DNA from 3 places in the Rhizobium sp. BR 317 genome. Region 2 is predicted to be linked to each of the others. Evidence: riboswitches for the same ligand, from Rfam matches in the RefSeq annotation. Region 2 holds a riboswitch; each other region holds the start of a gene.
The links. Region 2 has a riboswitch for cobalamin ahead of QD357_RS19240 (aromatic ring-hydroxylating oxygenase subunit alpha). Riboswitches for the same ligand answer to the same signal wherever they lie in the genome.
Positions count from the first base shown of each region.

Region 1: linked by a shared signal. The riboswitch ahead of QD357_RS03525 (DUF1636 family protein) and the one ahead of QD357_RS19240 (aromatic ring-hydroxylating oxygenase subunit alpha) in region 2 are both predicted to bind cobalamin.
Region 3: linked by a shared signal. The riboswitch ahead of cobU (bifunctional adenosylcobinamide kinase/adenosylcobinamide-phosphate guanylyltransferase) and the one ahead of QD357_RS19240 (aromatic ring-hydroxylating oxygenase subunit alpha) in region 2 are both predicted to bind cobalamin.

Region 1 is NZ_JARWLB010000002.1:194,032-199,941, reverse strand. Features, by position in the region: gene QD357_RS03535 (SfnB family sulfur acquisition oxidoreductase) at 1-582, opposite strand, end outside; gene QD357_RS03530 (FAD/NAD(P)-binding protein) at 1,235-2,650, shown strand; cobalamin riboswitch at 2,874-3,091, shown strand; gene QD357_RS03525 (DUF1636 family protein) at 3,199-3,612, shown strand; gene QD357_RS03520 (ABC transporter ATP-binding protein) at 3,622-4,401, shown strand; gene QD357_RS03515 (ABC transporter substrate-binding protein) at 4,415-5,374, shown strand; gene QD357_RS03510 (FecCD family ABC transporter permease) at 5,435-5,910, shown strand, end outside.
Region 2 is NZ_JARWLB010000012.1:5,701-11,610, forward strand. Features, by position in the region: gene QD357_RS19230 (ABC transporter permease) at 1-269, shown strand, start outside; gene QD357_RS19235 (quaternary amine ABC transporter ATP-binding protein) at 262-1,299, shown strand; cobalamin riboswitch at 1,599-1,798, shown strand; gene QD357_RS19240 (aromatic ring-hydroxylating oxygenase subunit alpha) at 1,889-3,133, shown strand; gene QD357_RS19245 (2Fe-2S iron-sulfur cluster-binding protein) at 3,135-4,232, shown strand; gene fdhA (formaldehyde dehydrogenase, glutathione-independent) at 4,475-5,665, shown strand; gene QD357_RS19255 (4-carboxy-4-hydroxy-2-oxoadipate aldolase/oxaloacetate decarboxylase) at 5,732-5,910, opposite strand, start outside.
Region 3 is NZ_JARWLB010000002.1:154,884-160,793, forward strand. Features, by position in the region: gene cobN (cobaltochelatase subunit CobN) at 1-2,184, opposite strand, end outside; gene cobW (cobalamin biosynthesis protein CobW) at 2,194-3,243, opposite strand; gene cobU (bifunctional adenosylcobinamide kinase/adenosylcobinamide-phosphate guanylyltransferase) at 3,249-3,776, opposite strand; cobalamin riboswitch at 3,919-4,315, opposite strand; gene QD357_RS03355 (chloride channel protein) at 4,498-5,910, shown strand, end outside.

The sequences.
Region 1 (5,910 bases), on a different contig from region 2:
GGTGCCGCGCGGAACGAGTGACATTGTGAGGTCGTCCTGCGCATTCAGCGCAAAAATGGCGATCCAGTCGGCAAAAAGCACGCCGGTGGAATAGAATTTGCGGCCGTTGACGCGAAAGCCAAGTCCGTCCGATGTCAAGCGCGTATTGTATTGACCGGCCGTTGCCGTGCCGAGTTCGGAGAATGCATTGCCGAAACGGTCACCGGCCAGCGCCCTGGAGAAGAAGAAGTTCTTCTGCTCTTCGCTGCCGTCGATGCGCAGCGCTTCCAGAATGTAGAAATGGTTTTGCGGAATTTGTGCGATCGAAGGATCGGCTTCGGCCAGGATAGCGATGATTTCGGCAAGAACTGAGTTGGAGATATCGAGGCCGTCATGTTCGGACGGAGTGGTGATGCCGAGCAGGCCGGATTGCGACAGGGCCTCCAGTTCTTCGTAGGGCAATACGCGGTTGATGTCGCGGTCGCTTGCCTGCTGAGAGAACCGGGCGGCCAGCGATCGCGCGATCTCCAGCGCTTCCTCATCGCTTTGAATGCGGTGTGCGAGCGGCCTGACCCGCTCGTGCAACTGTGAAACAGTTCCCATTCATGACCCCATCAGGGTTGGCATATCAGTGACTTAGCGGTGCGAAAGCGGTATGATCGTAATTTCTATAGATCTACTCTACAATGGTTTTTCTTTGCTTATCCAGATTTCGCTACCCGCCATAATAGGCATCGAATGGAGAAATTGTAAGCGGGCGGCTCAGTGCAGCCGCCGCTGGCAGCAGGGCTATCAGCTATTTTCCGCGTTCACCAAAAGGGTCTGGGATCAGCGGGCCAGGTCGGCGAAACCACAGGTGCACAGCGTCTTGTGCGAGGCCATGTCGTAAATGTGATCCACCTTCAAAGACGTCGGTCGCAAGAAAGCGCTTGCTACCGGCGCATTTTCGCGCTTTCATATACGACTAAATAAGTAGACAATAGCAACAATTACCTCGTCGGGCCGCCGAAAGGCTCGATATGTGAAGGTTGACGAAGTGAAATTGGTTCCTGGTTGCGTGGGAACCCGCCCAGAGCCTCTCGTTTTCAGACGCCCTGGGTTCAAAAGAACCAGAGCGGCCATTGTGCGTTTACGGATGCGCGGCGCTCTAGCGGCCAAGCGTTCGGTGGCCGCGCGCTGTGTGCGGTTCACAGGCAAAGTATCAGTATGCCCTTAGAAAAGCATGATCGACCACCTCTTTGCCCCAGGAGTTGATATGACGGTTCAGGGACTTTTTTCCGCCAGGGCCAACGCCTCGGCACAAGCCTATGCAATACCGCGTATCGCCGTCATCGGCCGCGGCTTTTCCGGTATGATGATGGCAATTGCCTTGATGAAAACGGTGCGGACGCCGTTTCATCTGCAGCTTTTCGATCCCAATTCCAGCGTCAGCGGCGGTCAGGCTCTGGCGTCCGGCCATAGCAGCGAAATCCTGAACAGCCGTGTCCGCGATCTCTCGGTTTCTGCTGGCGATCCCGATGATTTCAACGATTGGCTCTGTAGCAATGCGACGTTCCGCAGTGCCGTGCCGGCTGCAATACCAGGGTTTTTGCAGATATTCGTCCCCAAGAGCATTTTCAGCGACTATGTCTACCAGCGCTTTTCCGAGGCGCTGTCGTCGCGGCGGGATATAACCGTGCAAGTCAGCGGCGAGACGGTGACCGGCCTTTGCCGCAGCCATGGTGACCGCTTTATGGTCGAGAGCGCCGGCGCTGCCAATCCACCGTTCGATACGGTGATCCTGGCGACCGGTTACGGCATTGCCGATCATGAGCCGCAGAGCGGTGAACCCGTGGCGACGCCGACGACGGTCCGCGCGCGCCGCCTGGTGTCACGCCCGCATACGGTATTGCTCGGCAGCGGTCTGCGCGTCGTCGACCGGCTGTTGCAGATGCGCGACAACGGCTACGACGGCCAGATCACCATCGTTTCGAGACATGGCTTCCTGCCGCAGAGCCACACCCGCAGCAATGCCGATCCGGTCTTTCCCGCAGAAGCCATGCCCGGCAGTCTCAGCGACATCGTGCGTTTCATCCGGCGGGCTTGCGAGAACGCCGAGGCGAACGGGCAAAGCTGGCAATCCGTCATGAACGGCCTGCGCAAACATGCGCGCTCGCTCTGGCGTTCGCTGCCTGCGGGACAGAAGCAGCAATTCAATCGCCATCTGCGCGCTCTTTACGATAGCCACCGTAACCGCCTGCCGGAGGCTCTCTATGTCCGGCTGAAGCAAGAGCTGGCGGAGGGCAATACGCTGTCGCGCCGCGGGCAGTTCCTCCGGCGCACGCCGACCGGATTGATGCTGAAGCCCGCGGGTCAGCAAGGCGTGGAACAGATCTATGCTGACGAGGTGATCGATTGCCGCTGCCAGGAGCCTGATCTCGACACGCCATTAATGTGGAGCCTGATCGAGGCGGGCCTCGCCACACCGGACGAACTTGGTCTCGGTCTGGCTGTCGAAGCGACGGGTGCGCTTTCCGTGGATGGACAAGCGACCGAGGGGCTTTTTGCCATCGGCCCGCTGGGACTCGGGAGCTTGCCGGATATCGATCTCGTGCCCGAGATCGTCACGCAGGCCTATGCGGCTGCGGATGGGGTGGCTGCGCGGTTCTATCCGCAGTGCAAGGCTGTGTGACCAGGATTGATCTTGCCGGCCCTTCAATAAGCTCGGGGCGAGATAGCGTCCACGTTCGCCATAGCCTCCAATGAATAAGAGCTTTGGAACCCGTCGCCGCATCTGATTTTTGTTGTTGAAATTAGTAACGTAATAACATAACGAAATTACTTCGATCATGCAGCCGGGACTTAGGGTAGTGCAGACATTGATCATATCGCCATTGCTCGTTTCGATTTTCTGTGAGATGAACGACGCCGATGGTGCTGCCGCCGGAATCATCCGGAGGGCGGCTGAAAAGGGAACACGGTGCGGATTACCCATCAGGGGCCAAAACCGTGGCTGCCCCCGCAACTGTAAGCGGAGAGCGCGTTCGCGATATACCACTGGCTTCATGCCGGGAAGGTGCGAATGGGCTGTKACCCGTGAGCCAGGAGACCTGCCATCGATAACGTCAACCGCAACGGACGGGGTGTTCCGATGGAAATTCAGTGGTTGGGCGGGGGCGCATTCGCGTCCGCAAGCCCTATCTTGACTTTGCCTCCGGCGAAATCTCCGGGAGGCTTTTCATGGACAAAGCGAAAGAGCAGACGCATCGGATCACCGTGTGCACGAGTTGCCGCCACGTCGGCGCGCCATGCCATCCCGGTCTCGATCTGCTGAAACATTTGCAGGCGGCTATTGCCGAGGCCGGTGCGACACTTTCCGACGATTTCAGTCTGGAGGGCAGTGTCTGCATGGCTGGCTGCGACCGGCCATGCACCGTCGCCTTCCAGACGTCGGCAAAGGCGACCTACCTCTTCGGTGACATCTCGGGCGAGGCCGATATCGGCGCGCTCGTCTCCTTCGCGGAGCTTTATCGCGATCGGCCCGATGGCCTGACACGGGAAGGCGATCGCCCGAAAATGTTGGGCGGCAAGACATTGGCGCGCATTCCGGCAGCCATCCTTTCAGCCGAGCGTCACGCGACGCTTTTGCAATAGGAGCGGGTCATGCTGGAAAAATGCTTGCGATTGGAAGCTGACGGCGTCACCTGGGGCCCGTATAGGGGAAAGCCAATCATCCGGGACATCAGCCTGTCCGTGAAAACCGGAGATCGGCTGGCGATTATCGGTCCGAACGGGGCGGGCAAATCGACCCTGCTGCGCTGCCTCTATCGTGGTATCCGGCCGCAACAGGGTCTGGTGCGCCTCGACGGCACCGATCTCTGGTCGATCGGCCCGCGCGAAGCGGCGCGGCGTATCGCCGTCGTCCTGCAGGAGACGCCGGGTGATTTTCCCTTCAGCGTTCGTGACGTGGTGATGATGGGCCGCATTCCCCATCGCAAAGGCATGGCGCGTTGGAGCGAAGAGAATCATGCGGCAACGGCGGCGGCGCTTCTCCGCCTGGACCTCAAGCATCTGGCGCTCCGGCAATTCGCGTCGCTTTCGGGTGGCGAGAAACAGCGGGTATTGATTGCCCGCGCGCTGGCGCAGGAGCCGGAGCTGATCATTCTCGACGAGCCGACCAATCATCTCGATATCCGCCATCAGCTCGAAATATTGGCGCTGTTGAAAGGCCTTGGCCTGACGATCATCACCACTCTGCACGACATCAATCTCGCCGCCGATTTCGCGACGCATGTTGCTGTGCTCGATTCCGGCCGTCTGAGCGGTCACGGCTTGCCTGCCGAAGTTCTGACCGCCGAGCGCATCTCATCCGCATTCCGTGTCGAAGCGAGCCGTCAGGTCGCGGGCGACGCATCCCATCGTTTTAGTTTTTCTCTTCGATAATTTGGAGCCGTTTATGTCTTTCCGCATGTCCTTGTCCGCCACCGGCTTGCTACTCGGCACACTCTTTGCCGGCGCTGCTCTGGCTGAGCCCGTCACCGTGCGTAGCTGCAATCGCGATGTCACCTTCGACAAGGCGCCGGCGCGCGCCGTTTCGAACGACGTCAATCTTACGGAGATGATGCTGGCTCTGAAGCTCAGGGATCGTATGGTCGGATATACTGGCGTTTCCGGCTGGAAGACGCTGGATGAGAAGCTCAGGGACGGCATTCAGGAAATGCCGGAGCTATCGCCGAAATATCCGACCAAGGAAGTGTTGCTCGGAGCCAATGCCGACTTTTATTTCGCCGGCTGGAACTATGGCATGAAAGTGGGCGGTGAGGTGACACCCGAGACCATGGCGCCCTTCGGCATCAAGGTCTATGAGCTCACCGAATCCTGCATTTTCGTCATGCAGAAGAACAAGCCGACGATGGACGACATGTTCGTCGACCTGCTGAATCTCGGCAAGATTTTCCGCGTCGAGGATAGGGCCGAGGCCTTGGTTGCCAGCTATCGCAAGCAGCTTAGCGATATCCGGTCGAAAATCAGTCATGTCGACAAGCCGACCCGCGTCTTCGTCTATGATTCCGGCGAGGAAAAGCCCTTCACCTCGGGCCGCTACGGCATCCCGACGGCAATGATCGAAGCGGCTGGCGGCAGCAATGTCATGGACGATGTCGAAAAGAGCTGGACGGAGGTCTCCTGGGAGCCGGTGATCGAGAAGAACCCCGAAGTCATCGTCATCGTCGATTATGGCCAGGTCACCGCAGCCCAGAAGATCGCATTTCTGAAGAACAATCCGGCCTTCAAGAATATCGATGCGGTGAAGAACGACCGTTTCGTCGTGCTGCCCTATGTGGAGGCCACGCCGGGACCGCGCAACATCGAAGCCATCGCCGCGCTGGCGAAGGCATTCCATCCCGAGGCGATGTAACCAACGACAATGCCGATCCGTCCAGTCGATTACTGGACGGATCGCTTCCTGGATTTTCGCATGCGCCTCGGCCTTCCCATTATGATCCTGCTCCTTGCTGCTTTCTTCGCCATGTCGATCACGGCCGGCGTCTCGTTTGGCGCGGCGCCGATCCCGTTTGCGACCGTATGGTCGATCGTCGGCAACAAGCTGCATGCCGGGTTGTTTCCCGTCACCTGGTCAGGCGGACAGGAAAGCATCGTTTGGGACGTCCGTTTTCCGCGCGTCATCCTGGCGTTGCTCGTGGGGGCCGGGCTTGCGGTCACCGGAGCGGTGCTGCAGGCTTTGACGCGAAATCCGCTGGCTGATCCACATCTTCTCGGCGTTTCCTCAGGTGCGGCTTTCGGCGCTATATTGGCACTCCTGCACACGGGGCTCATCTTCGGGCTGTTGACTGTCCCGTTATTTTCCTTCGCCGGCGCGCTTCTTGCGATTGCCGCGGTGGCGCTGGTAACGCGGCTGACGCGTTCGCATTCGGCCGACCGGCTGGTGTTGTC
Region 2 (5,910 bases):
TTTTCAAGGTGCAACTGCCGCTCGCCCTTCCCACCATCATGGCCGGTATCAACCAGACCATCATGATGGCGTTGGCGATGGTCGTCATTGCCTCGATGATCGGCGTGCAAGGACTTGGCCAGCCGGTTCTGAAGGCGATTGCCAACCAGTACTTCACGCTCGGTATTTTCAACGGCCTCGCGATCGTCGGCATTGCCATCATCTTCGACCGTGTGAGCCAGGCCTATGGCAAGAGAATTCAGAAACACCGGGAGACCGTCCATGGCTGATCATCATTTCGGCGGGATCAAGGTCCGCAATCTCTATAAGATCTTTGGACCCAATCCCAAGGCCCACATCCAGGCCGTTCAGAACGGCCTGTCCAAGACGGAGCTCAACGAGAAGCACGGCCACGTCCTGGGGCTGAAGGACATCAATCTCGAAATTCCTTCGGGCTGCATCCAGGTGATCATGGGGCTTTCCGGTTCCGGCAAGTCCACCTTGATCCGGCATATCAACCGCCTCATCGACCCCACGGCCGGTGAAATGCTGGTCGACGGCGTCGACATCGTGAAGATGAATGAGGATAAGCTTCGCCAATTCCGCAGGCATCAGACCGCGATGGTGTTCCAGAAGTTCGCGCTCCTTCCTCATCGCAACGTGCTCGACAACACCGTTTACGGCCTCGAAGTGCAGGGCATGGACCGGGCAAAAAGCGTCGCCATTGCCATGAATTGGCTGGAGCGCGTCGGCTTGAAGGGATTCGAGAAAAAGTATCCCAACCAGCTTTCGGGCGGCATGCAACAACGTGTTGGCCTCGCCCGAGCGCTTTCCAACGACGCGCCGGTCCTGTTGATGGACGAGGCCTATTCGGCTCTTGATCCGCTGATCCGCATGGACATGCAGACGGTTCTTCTGGATCTGCAGAAGGAGATCAAGAAAACCATCGTCTTCATTACTCATGACCTCGACGAGGCGCTTCGTCTCGGAGATCAGATCGCGATCCTGCGCGATGGCGAAGTCATCCAGCAGGGCACCAGCCAGGATATCGTCCTGCGGCCGGCCGACGAGTACGTCGCCAATTTCGTGAAAGAGGTGAACCGAGGGCGTGTCGTTCAGGTCGAGGCTATCATGATGCCGCTGCCATCCGCAGCCCTGACTGGCGGGCCGACGATCGCAGCAGGTACTACCGTTGAAGAAGCGGTGCGCTTGTTGTGCTCGTCACCCGACGGGGAGGTCCACGTCGTCGCACCAACGGGTCAACCGCTTGGCGTCGTGAATTTCCGCCAACTGGCGACGGCGATGGTCAATTCGCACTGACGATGAAATCTCGGCACAGGCGGATCGTCGATTCGCCTGTGCCACCTGGGTAGCCCATACCCCATTGGCCGAGACACGACCAATTCCGACTGTTTGAATATCGGAAGAATAACCGGCCCTTTTCCAAAGAAATCCAGCTTGCCAACCATCCTGACCGTACCATTGGCGCCTTTTGCGCAGCCGACGGGCTGCGCCTGAAAACCGCGACCATTTGGGCGGGTCTTTTTAAATATATGCGCCATATTCAATCTGCGACACAAATGTCGCGATGCATGCTTGGGCGCGCTAAGCGATACGTTATGTTCACGCTGTTCTCGGGTGCGGCATCGAATTGGTGATGCGGATAATTGGAAAGCCGGCGACCGTCGCCGCCGCCCCCGCAACGGTAGCAGAGCGAATAACCGATATGATTCCACTGGCTTTTTGCCTGGGAAAGTATGTCGAAGTCCGAACGGACAGTTCTGAAGCCCGGAAACCAGTTCGAGACGAAAACAACACGACTGATTGCGATGGCGATCAGGCGGGCGGTACCGCTTTGCGATATCGATGCCGACGATTCCATCCAACAGTCCCTTAGGGGATCAAGAGAATGGATATTGCCAGCGACGTGCTCCGCAAGCTTAAGAACCGCCGCCACGGTTACAGCCTGGAGCAGGCCTTTTACACCGATCCCGATTATTACAAGCTCGATTTGGAGACCATCTGGTATCGCGATTGGCTGTTCATTGGTCATGACTGCGAGATTCCGAAGGCCGGCAATTATTTCACGGCGCAGGTCGGTGATTATTCTGTCGTTCTTACTCGCGACCGGGCGGGTACAATCCACGCGCTGCACAATTCCTGTCGTCACCGCGGCTCGCGCGTCTGTGCGCAAGACAAGGGCTCGTCGGCGAAACTTGTTTGCCCCTATCACCAATGGACCTATGAGCTGGACGGCAGTCTGCTGTTCGCCCGCCATATGGCGGAGGATTTCGACAAGAACCAACATGGTCTGAAGCCGATCCACTGCGAGACTGTCGGTGGATACATCTTCATCTGCCTCGCCGATCAGGCGCCGGATTTCGCGCCCTTCCGCGATACCGTCGAGCCCTACCTTGCCCGACACCGTCTCGGCGAAACGAAGGTCGCTTTCGAAAGCACGATCATCGAGAAAGGCAATTGGAAGCTCGTCTGGGAAAACAATCGCGAGTGCTATCACTGCGCCGCCAATCACCCCGAACTTTGCCGCACCTATCCGGAGGCGCCAAGTGCCACGGGCGTGCAGGGTGCCAAGGACGATCCGGTTATCGCCGAGCATTGGGCAAAGTGCGAAGCAGCAGGACTTCCCAGCGAATTCCGCATCTCGCCGACCGGTCAATTCCGTGCCGCGCGCATGCCGCTCATCCAGAACGCCGAGAGCTACACCATGTCCGGTGCTCGTGCCGTTCAGCGTCCGCTTGCCAACGACATGCTGGAAAGCGGTATCGGCACGCTCTTGCTCTTCCACTACCCGACGACGTGGAACCACGTACTCGCAGACCACGCGGTCACCTTCCGTGTCCTGCCGCTCGGGCCGGAACGGACGCAGGTCACCACCAAATGGCTCGTCAACAAGGACGCCGTCGAAGGTGTCGACTATCGTCTTGATGAGCTTACGCATGTCTGGACCGAGACAAACGACCAGGACCGCCGGATTGTTGAAGAAAATGCCTTCGGCATCCGCTCGCCCGCTTACGAGCCCGGCCCCTACTCGCCGGAAGACGAAAATGGCGTCAAGCAGTTCGTCGAATGGTATTCCAACTTCATGATCGATCGGCTCGACGGCGTGGCGAAGCCTCTGTTGCAGGTGGCCTGACATGACGACTGTCAGCACATTTCGCCACTTCGACGAACTGCAGCCGTGGAATGACCGCCACGACCTGCTGGAGTGCATCGCCGCCACGGTGGAGACACCTGATGTGATGACCTTCACGTTCCGCTCCGACCGGGACAATTGGTTCCGATATTTGCCAGGCCAGTTCGTAACCCTGGAGTTACCCGTTTCCGAAAACGAGCCGGTGTTCCGTACCTATACGCTGTCGTCGACGCCCTCACGACCCTTTTCCGTCTCCGTGACGGTGAAGGCCCAGGCAACGAGCATCGGTACGCGCTGGATGTTCGACAACCTCAAACCGGGGATAAAGCTGAAGGCTTTCGGGCCGCTTGGCGACTTCTCATTCGTGCGCCATCCGGGCGAAAAATACCTCTTCATCTCGGGCGGCTCCGGCATCACACCGATGATGTCGATGATCCGCTGGATGGCGGACTGTACGCCGCAGGCGGACGTTGGCTTCATCTCATGCGCCCGCACACCGGACGACCTGCTCTTCAAGACGGAACTCGAATGTCTCGCGGCGCAGATGCCGAAGCTTTCGCTCGGTTTCATCGTCAAAAACCACAATCCGCGTGACGGATGGCATGGGCTGCGCGGCCGCATCGATGCGGCGCGTCTTTCGTTGCTAACCCCTGATTTCCGCGAGCGCACGGTATTTTGCTGTGGTCCCGAGCCCTTCATGCGTGGCGTACGCGACATGTTGAAGGTCTGCGGCTTCAACATGGACCGTTACCATGAGGAAAGCTTCCAGCCTGCGGCAGCACCCGCAGCCGAGGAACTCGCGGTGCGCGCCGGCCCGGGCGAGACCAATGCCGATGCGATTGCTACCGTCACCTTTACCATGGCCGGCAAGGAGGCCAAGTGCCCGCCTGGCCAGACGATCCTGCAGACGGCCCGCGCCATCGGCGTACGCATCGGCGCTGCCTGCGAGGGTGGCCTATGCGGCACATGCCGCATCATGAAGGTTTCGGGCGAGGTCGATATGCGGCACAACGGTGGCATTCTCGATGAAGAAATCGAAGAAGGCTACATCCTGGCCTGCTGCTCACAGCCAACAGGCGATGTGTCGATCGAGGCGTGAGATGGAGCGTCGCCCATGGATATCTGTTGAGTCGCTTTCCTGAGGGCACCGCATCCTGCAGGTGTGGTCTTTTAGACATGTCGAAGGTGTTGTCCGGACACCTTCTCGATAGTGGACCGGCCGCCGCTGAAATCGCGGTGGCCGCGGTCGATTTTTACTTCTGTTCGGCCGTTGAGGAGCGGGCCGAACAGGAGGCGATCGCGGACAGTGATGATCAAGTGTTGAACCAAGGAGGAGATGGCATGACTGGCAACAGAGGCGTCGTTTATATGCGGCCCGGTCGCGTAGAGGTTCGCGACATCGATGATCCAAAACTGGAGGCGCCGGACGGCCGTCGTATCGAGCACGGCGTTATCCTGAAGGTGATCTCCACGAATATCTGCGGCTCTGATCAGCACATGGTGCGTGGCCGCACGACCGCCATGCCGGGTCTCGTGCTTGGCCATGAGATCACCGGGCAGATCATTGAAAAAGGCGTCGATGTGGAGATGCTCGACATCGGCGATATCGTCTCGGTTCCTTTCAATGTCGCTTGCGGCCGCTGCCGCTGCTGCAAATCGCAGGATACCGGCGTTTGCCTGACGGTGAACCCGTCACGCGCAGGCGGCGCCTATGGTTATGTCGACATGGGTGGCTGGATCGGCGGCCAGGCGCGCTATGTGATGGTGCCCTATGCGGATTTCAATCTGCTGAAGTTCCCTGATCGCGACAAGGCCATGGCGAAGATCCGTGACCTCACCATGCTGTCGGACATTCTGCCCACCGGCTTTCACGGCGCCGTTCGCGCTGGTGTCGGCGTAGGATCCACTGTCTATGTCGCAGGTGCTGGTCCGGTGGGTCTGGCGGCGGCAGCTTCCGCCCGCATCCTGGGTGCGGCCGTCGTCATGATCGGCGACTTCAACAAGGAACGCCTCGCACATGCCGCAAAGGTTGGCTTCGAGCCGATAGACCTGTCCAAGAGCGATCGCCTCGGCGAAATGATTGCAGAAGTCGTTGGCAGCGACGAAGTGGACAGCGCCATCGATGCCGTCGGCTTCGAGGCTCGCGGCCACTCGGGTGGTGAACAGCCGGCAATCGTCCTCAATCAGATGATGGAAATCACCCGCGCAGCCGGCTCGATCGGCATTCCCGGCCTCTATGTCACAGAAGATCCGGGCGCGGTCGATGCTGCGGCCAAGCACGGCAGCCTCTCCCTACGCTTAGGCCTCGGCTGGGCGAAGGCGCAGTCCTTCCATACAGGTCAGACTCCGGTCTTGAAGTACAACCGGCAACTCATGCAGGCAATCCTGCATGATCGGCTGCCAATTGCCGACATCGTCAACGCAAAAATCATCTCGCTTGAAGATGCCGCCCAAGGCTACGAAAGCTTCGACCAGGGTGCGGCGACGAAGTTCGTCTTGGATCCGCATGGGGCGTTGCTGAAAGCAGCATAGTCGGATCTGCGCCATCGGTCGGCCGGACTGTATTCTCCGGCCGACTGGGATGCCTCAAAGAGGCCGTCAGATATCGACGATGAGGCCCTTGGCTTTCAGCACCGGTTCGAGCTTACTGACTTCGATGACCGATTTGCCCTGCTTATAGGCTTCGATATAGCCGGCTTCGGCATCCTCGCGCGCCTGCGAAAGCCGCGCTACCTCTTGCGCTTCTCCTCTGCGAACGACAACGAGACCATCCGCGT
Region 3 (5,910 bases), on a different contig from region 2:
ATCGCCGCCCTCGCCCAAGCCCCGCGGTACGCGCGCCAGCGCCACCGTCAAATCCGTCAGCAGCCTTCCGGAAGGCGAAACGCCGAAGATGTGTAATCCGTCCCGGATCTGCATTTCCTTGAGATCGCAGAGATAGGCGTCGAGTTTCTTGAGCGCCTCATCCTCACCCTCGCCCTTGGCAATCCCGGCATCCTGATCGAGGCCGATATCGGTGACGAGATCGAGAATCTGTTTGCGCAGCAACCGGATGCGTCGGGGATCGCCGCCGGAGGCCTCGTAATATTCGTCCACCAGCGCTTCCAGATCCTTGAGCGGGCCGTAACTTTCGGCGCGGGTCAAAGGCGGGGTCAGGTGGTCGATAATCACGGCACTCGTGCGGCGCTTGGCCTGCGTGCCCTCGCCGGGGTCGTTGACAATGAAGGGATAGAGATGCGGCAACGGCCCGAGGATCGCTTCGGGATAGCAGGCCTCTGACAGCGCCAGGGCCTTACCCGGCAACCATTCGAGATTGCCGTGCTTGCCCATATGAATGACGGCATGCGCGCCGAAGGACTGACGCAGGAATGCATAGAAAGCGAGATAGCCATGCGGCGGCACGAGATCCGGCGAATGATAGCTTTCCTTCGGATCGATGTTGTAGCCGCGCGCGGGCTGGATGCCCACCAGCACGTCGCCGAAGCGGGTGAAGGGCAGCGCAAAGGCGCCCTCTCGAACATAGGGATCGCTCCCCGGGTCGCCCCAACGGACGGCTATCTCTTCCTGAATCTGAATGGGAAGAGACGAGAGAAAATCCTTGTATTCCCTTATGGAAAGCCTTTCGCGCACGATCCTGCCATCATGACCCGAATTGGTCGGGCCATCCATCAGGTGCTGCATCAGCGCGTCGCCATCGGCAGGCAGATCGGCAGCCGGATAACCCGCCGCCCGCATCGCTTTCAGCACTTCCATCGTACCCGCCGGCGTATCGAGTCCGACGCCGTTGCCGAGCCGTCCGTCGCGGTTCGGATAATTGGCCATGACCAGCGCCACGCGCCGATTTTGCGGCGGCGCTTTGCGCAGATGCGCCCAATTGGCCGCCAATCGGGCGGTGTAGCGCATGCGGTCCGCTGCCGGCTCGCTGGCAACAATATTGGCCTCGACACGTTCATCATAACGCGCCGCCGCCTTGAAGGAGACGGCACGGGCAAGCACGCGCCCATCCACCTCCGGCAGCGCGACATTCATGCCGAGATCGCGCGCGGAAAGCCCCTGCGACGAGGCTTCCCAAGCCTCCATGGAGGAAGCCGAAAAGATCGCCTGCAGCACGACCGCATCACTCGCCTCCAACACGGTCGGCTGGCGATCAGCCCCTGGTGCCGAAACGGCAAAACCGGTGGTATTGATGACGACAGCCGGCTTCAACTCGGCGAAAACGCTTTCGAGAATGCCGACTGAAACGAGATCCTTGAGACTATAGGCAAACACCGGCAGCGGCCGCATGCCCTCGGCGATCAGCGCCTCGATCATGGCTTCGACCGGCTTGGTTTCACCGCTCTGAACGAGAGCGCGGTAGAAGGAAACAGCGACCGTCGGAGGTTCGAGTCCCTCCGGGACTACCACCGTGGAGGCATTTCTCCACTCCTCGATCCCGATCACGCCCCTGCCCGGCCACCAGATCCCCGCCTTCATCAACGGAGCGGCGGGCGCCGGTTTTTCGGCGCCCAACAGCATCGCTCCGGAATAGCCGAGAAAATCACGGGAATTGGCGTCGCCGCCTTCGATTAGATAGGACCACAGCGCATTGAGATCCTCGAGTGCAACATTGGAAAATGGCGTCAGCCCCGGATCAGGCTTCGAATCCCCCGGCAAAACCGCGATGAAAGCGCCATTGCGAACGGCGCTGGCATGCAGCGCCTCCAGCGCATAGTGAAAATAGCTGGCACCACCAAGCGCCCGGACGATGATCAGCTTCGCATGCCGCGCCGTCCGTTCGATATAGGTGTCGACGGACATGGGATGCTTGAGGCTCATCAGGCTTGCGAGCCGCAAGGAATGCGCGGCTCCCCCCTGCCCATAGGCCGCGGCTATCGCCGCAAGCTCGGTATCGGCCGCCGACAGAAACAGGATATCGCCTGGCGACTGACCGAGATCAATCGCCTCCTCGCCGTCGCTGATCGTTCCTTTTTGAGCTAGGAGGAGATGCATGGCTTCGCCTTAGGCCAACGTTTCTATCGCCTCGCGCACGATCCCTTCATCCATCTCATGCAGGCCAATCACCACAAGCCGTGTCTGGCGCTGTTCGCCCGGCGTCCACGCCCGGTCGAAATAGTGGTCGATGCGGCTGCCGACGGCCTGAATCTGCAAGCGCATCGGCTTGCCGGGCACATCAATGAAACCCTTGAGGCGCAGGACATCGTGTTCGGCAATCACGCCCTTCAGCTTCTCGATAAAGGCAGCCGGATCGGCGATCGGGCCGAGGTCGACGACGAAGCTGTCGAATTCGTCGTGATCATGCGGCGCGCCGTCCTCGTGCTCCAGCTCGTGATGCGATTTGCGGTTGGCGATGTCGCCTTCGGTGCCGATGCCGAGACCGAGGAGGATGGCGGCCGGAACCTCACCATTTTTCGCTTCGATGATCGTCGGCTTGCGGGCGGTGCGGGAGGCAACTTCGGTACGGACGCGGCCAAGGCCGGCGACGTCGATCAGGTCGGTCTTGTTGAGGACGATGAGATCGGCGCAGGTCAATTGATCCTCGAACAGCTCCTCGATCGGGCTTTCGTGATKGAGCGTTTCATCTTCGACACGGCGAGCTTCGACCGCATCGTGGTCATCGGCGAAACGGCCGGCGGCGACGGCGGCACTGTCGACCACGGTGATCACGCCGTCGACAGTGACCTGGGTGCGGATATCCGGCCAGTTGAAGGCAGCGACCAGCGGCTGCGGCAGAGCGAGACCCGAAGTCTCGATGACGATATGGTCAGGACGCGCCTCGCGCTCCAAAAGCTTGGTCATGGTCGGGATAAAATCATCTGCCACAGTGCAGCAGATGCAGCCATTGGTCAGCTCGATGATATCGTCCTCGGTGCAATTCTCCGCGCCGCAGCCCTTCAGCACGTCACCGTCAACGCCGAGATCGCCGAACTCGTTGATAATCAAAGCGATCTTCTTCCCGCCGGTGTTCTGCAAAAGATTGCGGATCATCGTCGTTTTGCCGGCGCCAAGGAAACCGGTGATGACGGTGGCGGGAATTTTTTCCTGGTTCATGCGGATCAACCTTTCATTTTCAGCGGCAGCCCCGCCGCGATAAAATAGACTTCGGCGCTCGCCGCCGCGATCATCTGGTGCAACCGGCCGGCATGATCGCGGAATTCGCGCGCCATACGGTTTTCAGGCACGATGCCAAGCCCGACCTCGTTGGAAACGAGGACAAGACGCGACTTTGCGCCCGGTAGGAATTCGGTGAGAGCGGAAAATTCCGCCGGGATGTTGCGCTCGGCCATCATCAGATTGGTGACCCAAAGCGTCAGGCAATCAACGAGAACAGCGCGCCCCTCGCTATCGATCGCCGCCAGCCGGGCAGTCAGATCGAACGGCTCCTCATGCGTCGTCCAAAGGAGATCGCCGCGATCGGCGCGATGCTGAGCGATGCGGTCGCGCATTTCATCGTCCCAAGCCTGGCCTGTCGCCACATAGTGACGTTCGAGACCGGTGTCCGAGACCAGCGATTCGGCGAATCGGGATTTGCCAGAGCGTGCACCGCCGAGAACGAAGACGACGCGGGACGATGGGGATGACATGACCTATCCCCGTCCCAACAGGAAAACAGTGGCCAGCGCGACGCGGCTGGAACCGAAAAGCGGGCGCCTGCGCGCCGAGAACTCATTTCGCGCCATGACAACCTCCGTGCTGGCAGCCGAGACATCCGTCCCTAGGTTGGGCCTTGCGCCCGGCACGTATGGCAGGTCTCCTGGCTCGCGGATGAGGCACAGCGAGGGCGGACCGAAACCGGTCGCCCCCGATCCTGCACCAGCGGATCTTTCTCGCCTTCCCGGCAAACATCATGAAAAAGCGGACGATTCGTAGATTTAGAGGCGTCCAGCCCTGGTTGATCATGATGCCACGCCAGTGGCTTTTCCGGCTCAAAGCTGCTTTCACCTGTCCGCACCATGCGGACCATCAGCGAAATACCACCAAGAACCGGATGAAAGACCCTGACCGCTCTACAGTCGCGGGGTCGGCTATGATGAGAGCGCCCGAGTTGGGTCCGCTCCTTCACATTCCCTTTTCATCCCATGCGGCAGATTGCCGCTCGGGAACCATTCGTTATGCCCGTAATGATTAGGCTTTCGGCCCCGGCAAGTCAATCAAGGCTGGTCGGCACGACATCGGCTGTTCCAATGGCGAAATATTGCCTAAAAGTCGCAGCCTGCGATGCTCTTTTTGCCGTATTTCTTTGATGTTAGGAGTTTATAGAAGCCAAGCACATAGCTTTGAGCACAAAACTGTCGTCTGTTCCCCATGTTGCAGAAATTCCAACCGCGCCGCTTCGGCGTCATCTCGGCTCTATTCGATCTCGGTCGCTTCAGGGCATTGCTGCGTCGTGGCGAATTGGGGCTCGTTTTCGCCGGCGCGCTGGCGGGAATAGCCTCCGGTTGCGCCGTGATAGGGATGAGCTTCATCTCACGCAAGCTTCACAGCGCCATCTACGGCATAACCGATTACGAGCGCCTCAGTTCTGCAGCGGTCGCGATACCCGACAAGTCGGTGCTGCTGATCGCCCCCATAGCCGGCGGCATTATCCTCGGCGCTCTGCTCTATCTATTGTCGCGCACGCGCAAGAAGCCGATGGTCGACCCGATTGAAGCCAATGCGCTGCATGGCGGCCGCATGTCGCTCACCGACAGTATCCTCGTCGCGGTGCAGAATCTCATCTCGAACGGATTCGGCGCCTCGGTCGGGCTTGAAGCAGGTTACACACAGCTTGCCGCCGGCATTGCGTCGAAATTCGGCTATAAGATGCAGATGCGCCGCGCGGACCTGCGCATGCTCGTCGGCTGCGGCGCTGCCGGCGCCATCGCAGCCGCGTTCAATGCGCCGCTGACCGGCGCCTTCTACGCCTTCGAGCTGATCATCGGCAGCTATTCCATCCTCACGCTGACGCCCGTCGTCGTCTCAGCGCTGATCTCGACCATGATCGCAAGACTGCTCGCCGGTGACGACTTCGCCATCGACATCGATCATTTCGGCGCGATCGTCCCCGCCGACTATCTTCCGGCTGTCCTGCTCGGTGCGTTCTGCGCCGGCATAGGCATCCTGATCATGCAGGGCGTCGCCTGGGTCGAAGAGTTTGCGCGCAAGAGTTCGATTGCACCGCCCTTTCGCCCTGCGCTCGGCGGCCTCGTCGTCGGCCTGTTGGCGCTGATCTCGCCGCAGGTTCTGTCGGCCGGCCACGGTGCACTGCATCTCAACCTGTCGACGAATGTCACCCTGGGCGCGCTGGCCGGGCTCTTCATCCTGAAATCACTGGCCTCAGCCGTGTCTATCGGTTCCGGCTTCAGGGGCGGCTTGTTCTTTGCATCGCTGTTCATGGGCGGGCTGCTCGGCAAGATCTTCGCCTATTGCGCCCCCTATTTCGATCACGCCACGCTGACGCCGGCCGTCTATGCCGTGGTCGGCATGAGTTCGCTTGCCGTCGCCATCATCGGCGGACCGTTGACCATGACCTTCCTGGCGTTGGAGATCACCGGGGATTTTCCGATCACCGCGCTGGTGTTAGCCGCCGTCATCACCTCGTCGCTGGTGGTGCGGACCACCTTCGGCTATTCCTTCGCCACATGGCGCTTCCATCTGCGCGGCGAAAGCATCCGCAGCGCCCATGATGTCGGCTGGATTCGTAATCTGACGGTCGTCCGCATGATGCGTCCGGATGTG